Regions from separate parts of the Bacillus cereus group sp. Bce041 genome, predicted to be linked through region 1. Evidence: predicted binding sites of a transcription regulator. Region 1 holds the regulator's gene; the other holds the start of a gene.

Region 1 (3,246 bases):
AGGAAAAAGGACAAATCATAACAGGACACTGGGCAATTATTAGCTTCTTTGTTGCATTATGTATCGTACTTTGGTTACTTAGAACAGATATTCGTGACAGGCATTTAGATGCAATGCGCTCTTCTGTTCCAGCTACTATTGGATGGATTTTTATCGGGTTCTTCTTAGCTTTCTTTTCACAAATAGTTGCCGGTATGATCGAGATGCAGCTGCTAGGAATTAAACAAGGTTCAGAAAATACAATGAAACTTATGGAAATTGCAAGAACGACACCTTGGTTCCTTATTGTTGTTTCTATAATTGGACCTATCTTAGAAGAAATCGTATTTAGAAAAATTCTATTCGGCACGCTTTATAAGAAGTTTAACTTCTTTATCGCAGCTATCATTAGTTCGCTTGTATTCGCAGCAATTCATTTTGATTTTACTCACTTATTGGTATACACTGCTATGGGGCTCGTATTCGCCTTCTTATATGTGAAGACGAAACGTATTATCGTTCCGATTGCAGCTCATGTTGCGATGAATACATTAGTCGCTATTGGGCAAATTTTTATGAGCAATGAACAAATTCAAGAAATGATTAAAGAAGCTGAAAAAATGCAAGGCTTTATCGGAGGATTTTTTGTATGAGAAACTCACCATTGTTCATGGCTGCACTATACTTCCTTCTTGGATGTATCTTTACACGCTTCGCCATTACGAACGTGACAGATACAATCTGGAATATGTGGACAATACTATTTGCAGTTATGGCAACAATTGATTTTAATTTGGCACTTCGCCTTATATTAGTTAAATTCACAAAGAAGAAACAATAATAAAACGCAGAGGTCGCTTCCTCTGCGTTTTATTGTGGATAGTTTTTCAAAAAGTAAACTAATGTTTGTAACTCTACAGCTAAGTCAATATGATGAATTCTAATATTCTCTGATACGTTTAATCGCGCTGGTGTGAAATTCAAAATACCGTGCACGCTTGTTTCAGCTAATCTATCTGCTACAGCTTGTGCTACTGTAGCCGGTACTGTTAATATTGCCACTTGTATATCATTTGATAATCTCTCTTCTAATTCATCTAAATGATATACAGGAATGCCCCCGATTTCTGTTCCAACTTTCTCTTCACTAACATCAAATGCCATTTCAATTTTTGTATTATTGTTTTTCGTGAAATTATAATGTAAGAAAGCGGTCCCTAAATTACCTACTCCAATAAGTGCTACACGTGTTATATCATCTTGATCAAGTGTTTCGCGGAAAAATGATAATAAATAATTTACGTTATATCCATATCCCTTTTTCCCTAACGCTCCAAAATACGAAAAATCTCTTCGTATTGTTGCGGAATCTACTTTTACTGCCTCACTCAATTCGGCCGATGAAACACGCTGCTTACCAGAAAGAGATAAGTTTTGGATAAATCGATAGTATAGAGGCAATCTTTTAGCAGTGGCTTGTGGAATCTTTTGCTGATCCATATGACCTCTCCTCTCTTCCTATCTTTATTCATATACTTTAATCAAATACAGAAGTTTAGCACTCATTAAATTCCTTGTATAATAAAGAGAAGAAGTATTCTCTCTTTATTTTAAACTATACACTATTTTTAGTATGATTGAGAAATATAAACATGGCAAAGTTAAGAAATTATTTGAGGTGAAAACATTGATTTTATTACAAGTAAACGCGCTTTCGAAATTATACGGTGCAGAAACGATTCTTGCAAACATAAAATTGGAAGTACAAACAAAAGATCGTATCGCATTAGTTGGAAGGAATGGAGCAGGAAAATCTACATTATTAAAAATTATCGCTGGTGAATTATCTCATGATGGTGGCGAAATTATAAAACCGAAAGATGTCTCAATCGGATATTTAGCTCAAAATACTGGACTAGAAACGTCTTTAACAATTTGGGATGAAATGCTAACCGTCTTTACCCACTTACAGCAAATGGAGACAAAACTTCGAAGGCTTGAGCAAGAAATGGGAAAAGAAGAAAACTTTTCAAACGAAGCTACATATGAAAGATTGTTAGCTGATTATGACCAACTACAACTCAATTATAAAGATCAAGGTGGATATCAATATGAAGCGGATATTCGCTCCATTTTAAGCGGCCTTGGCTTCCCAGTTGAAACGCACCAGACGACGATCTCTACTTTAAGCGGCGGGCAAAAAACAAGATTAGCTCTCGGGAAATTATTATTAACAAAACCAGACTTACTTATTTTGGACGAGCCTACAAACCATTTAGACATCGAAACATTAACATGGCTTGAGCAATATTTGCAAGGTTATCCTGGCGCAATATTAATCGTCTCACATGACCGTTATTTCTTAGACAAACTCGTTACACAAGTATATGAAATTTCGAATAAAGAAAGCAGACGATTTGTTGGTAACTACAGTAAATATTTAGACTTAAAATCAGCATTATATGAGCAAGAAATGAAACGTTACGAAAAACAACAAGATGAAATCGCAAAACTTGAGGACTTCGTTCAAAAGAATATAGCTCGCGCTTCTACAACCAAACGTGCTCAAAGTCGCCGTAAACAACTAGACAGAATGGAATTATTAACGAGACCATTAGGGGATTCTAAGTCAGCATCATTCCACTTCGATATTGAAAAACAAAGTGGAAATGATGTTTTACAAGTAAATGATGCAACCATCGGCTATGATGAAAACCCTATAATTGAACATGTAACTATGCGCTTAACTCGCGGAGATAGTGTTGCTTTAGTTGGTCCAAACGGAATTGGGAAATCCACATTGTTAAAATCCATTGTGAATAAGTTACCACTATTAAATGGTGATGTTTCTTTCGGATCAAATGTATCTGTTGGTTATTATGATCAAGAACAAGCAAACTTAACATCTTCTAAACGGGTTTTAAATGAACTATGGGATGAATATCCACTGCAACCGGAAAAAGAAATCCGTACTATACTTGGGAATTTTTTATTCACAGGAGATGATGTACTGAAACCAGTATCTTCCCTTAGTGGTGGACAAAAAGCTCGATTAGCTCTTGCAAAACTTATGATGCAAAAGTCAAATTTGTTAATTCTAGATGAGCCTACGAACCACCTTGATTTAAATAGTAAAGAGATTTTGGAGAATGCTTTAATTGATTACCCTGGGACTCTTCTATTCGTCTCACATGACCGCTACTTTATTAACCGTGTAACAACGACTGTGGTTGAGTTATCAACAGAAGGTGCACAGGAATATTTAGG
Region 2 (3,246 bases), on a different contig from region 1:
TTATTGGTTTTTACTTTCTTTTTATCTGGATATGAACATAGTATTGCAAATTTATCGCTATTTGCAATCTCCCTGATATCTCCACATCCTAATACAATTTCTTTTAGTGGGGCTATTTATAATTTAATTCCAGTTACAATTGGAAATATTATTGGTGGATCTGTATTTGTTGGCATGGTATATCATTATATAACCCAAAACAACCCTACCTCTGAAGAGAAGGGCGATTTAGTTGAATCTCAATGTGAGGAAAACATCCCATTACAAACACAAATAAAAATTTGAGCTACTAATATAATCTTTTTCGTATAAAAATAACATAATTATTTTGAAGGTTATTTTTATATCAGTTGGCCTAATTAGCTGGAAATACCGTTTTAATAATCTTTTTAAATATATTTTTTTCTTTTATAAAATATATTATTTGTTTTTGTTAGACATATAAGGGAAGGGAAATATACAAAAAACATTCACAACTTATGTGACTTAAATTTGTTAATATAAAATGCAAGATCACATGTCGAATTTATTACAGAAAACTCTAAAAAATTAGTGGGAGGTTTATTAGAAAATGAATTTTGAAAAAGTTTGTTTGGTATAGAAGTGCTTTTAGGGGGGGATTGCTAAAATAGGTGAGATAACCTTCGATATACAAAATTAAAATTTGCAGTAATTAGATTTGAATGAAGATAATATAAGCATGAATGTTATTATGAGAAGTGATAATTAGTTAATGAATCTTAACAAAAATGTAAGCGTTAACATTTTTGTTTAACTAGATGTATAAACTAGACTTTTCACAGAATATCAATGAATCTTTGGAATGTAGATAAAGAAAAATTATCTTATCTAGTGAAGCTATACATAATATATTTTTGAGTTAAATAAGAAATAATGTTGGAGCAATATTTGCTGGAAATACATATGAAAAGGAATTTAAGTTTAACTATTTGGTATTTAACATAAATGTATTTTGAGTTTATTACTTGCTCATTCAAAATTAATTAAATCTCTTTTTTATTAGAATAACGGAAATGTACAAAAACATAATAAACAAAAATAGTGAGGGATCTATAAATGAACAAAAATATTAATCGTGTGGTTTTAATTGGTACAGGGGCTGTAGGGTGTAGTTATGCATATTGTATGATTAATCAGGGGTTGGCAGAAGAATTCGTTCTTGTAGATGTAAATGAAGCAAGAGCAGAAGGAGAAGCAATGGATTTAAGTCACGCAATTCCTTTTTCACCATCACCAACAAAAGTTTGGAAGGGTAGCTGTGAGGACTGTAAAGATGCGCAAATAGTTGTAATTACAGCTGGATTACCACAGAGACCAGGTGAAACACGTTTAGACTTAGTTGAAAAAAATACTAAGATTTTTAAAGAAATTATACGTAATGTTATGTCAAGCGGATTCGATGGTATTTTCTTAATTGCAACAAATCCAGTGGACATTTTAACATATGTAACTTGGAAAGAATCTGGGTTGCCGAAAGAACGCGTAATTGGTTCAGGTACAACACTTGATTCTGCACGTTTCCGTTACATGTTAGGAGAATATTTTGAGATCGATCCTCATAATGTTCATGCTTATATAATTGGTGAACATGGTGATACGGAGCTTCCGGTTTGGAGTCATGTGTCAGTTGGCGTTCAAAAGCTACAAACCATTTTAGAAAATAAAAGTCAGTATAATCAAAGTGACTTAGACGAAATTTTTGTTCGTTCACGTGATGCGGCCTATCATATAATTGAACGTAAGGGAGCGACCTGTTATGGAATTGGAATGTCTTTATTACGTATAACAAAGGCAATTCTACATCATGAAAATAGTGTATTAACAGTATCTGCATACCTTGAAAATGAATATGGTCATAATGATGTATATATAGGAGTTCCTGCTGTTATTAATCGCGAAGGTATTCGAGAAATTATAGAAATTGAGTTAAATGCGGAAGAAAAGTTTAACTTTAATCATTCTGTACATACATTAAAAGATACCATGTCACCAATACTAGAAGATGAATTTATCGTATAACATTATGTCGAATATATAAATACTTAGCAACAGTTTAAAGGTACCTAATCTAATATACTCTGAAAGCAAATAGTATAGAAAAAATGTTTGTTTAAATAGTAATAAAGTACTTTCATCTTGTAAAGAATCATTTTATAAACATTATTAAGAAATTAAGATTCTGTACGACATTAGTTCATAACATATTAAGATTGAACGTTTTTAGAAGCGACATAATTATTTATAGCTAAATATGTTATGATTTTCACAAAATGTTGATACCTTTTGTGCATAGTTTCCTTTAAGTCACTAAAGACAGATATATTTGATTAAATAAAAAGCACTTTTTTAGAAGTTTAAGGAAGTGCCTTTTTATTTGTTAATAAACATTAGAAATCTATTAAATTACATACATTTATGGAAGAGAATGATTTCTATGTGCATCTGGCTATCGTTTGATTACATTCTTATTGGACGTTTATAAAATAACGAGCATACAGTAGGTAATGTGAAAATTAGGGGGATAATGGAGCATACAAAGTTGATAATAAACCTTAGGGATAGGAGGGAACGAGATGAGAAATTTCTTTGAAGAAAAATATACAAATTTAGAATTTAAAAGAGAACTAATAAATATTATAAGTAAAATCAGTGAATATAAAGGAGCAATATCAGCATATCAAACTCAAAAACCAGAGATATTTAATCTTTTGGAAAAGAGTATATCACTGCAATATATTAAAACTTTTCCTAATATATATGAAAATTTTACATTCTCAAATAAACAGTTAAAAAAATTAGTTGATCATCATGCTAGCCCTCAAACATTGGAAGAGGACGCTTTATTTTGTTATTGCAAAACATTAGAACTTGTGCAAAAAGAAAACCACAAATTACCTATTAAACCGCAAACAATTCAAGAATTGCACTTCCAATTAATGAATTATTCAACTTCTGAAAGTGGTAATTGGAGAAAAAGCGAACTTGTATTATCTTCTATTCCAAAGTTAAAAGATCAATTTAAATTACGTACAGTTGTTTTATATGATATGGTTCCGCAATATTTGTATCATCTATGCGAACAATATAATGCATTAAGGGCTAAAGGGAATTTTCATCCGCTCCTACTAATTCCTCAATTTATCTTAAATTTCCTATGTATTTATCCATTTAATAAAGGGAATGGCAAGTTAGCAAAAATATTAATTCAATGGTTATTAATTGAAA

The links. The regulator Rex, encoded in region 1, represses fermentation and respiration genes when NADH is low (regulators of the CRP and FNR family bind a similar motif). The targets are predictions, from matches to a motif close to TTGTGAAATATTTCACAA.
Positions count from the first base shown of each region.
Region 2: a site for Rex is predicted at 851-868, ahead of ACUN13_RS29255 (L-lactate dehydrogenase). Genes of this name have one in related genera too.

Region 1 is NZ_JBQXON010000032.1:8,782-12,027, forward strand. It holds gene ACUN13_RS31335 (CPBP family intramembrane glutamic endopeptidase) at 1-632, shown strand, start outside; gene ACUN13_RS31340 (YdiK family protein) at 629-820, shown strand; gene ACUN13_RS31345 (redox-sensing transcriptional repressor Rex) at 850-1,479, opposite strand; gene ACUN13_RS31350 (ABC-F family ATP-binding cassette domain-containing protein) at 1,667-3,246, shown strand, end outside.
Region 2 is NZ_JBQXON010000020.1:41,724-44,969, forward strand. It holds gene ACUN13_RS29250 (formate/nitrite transporter family protein) at 1-285, shown strand, start outside; gene ACUN13_RS29255 (L-lactate dehydrogenase) at 1,078-2,040, shown strand; gene ACUN13_RS29260 (Fic family protein) at 2,595-3,246, shown strand, end outside.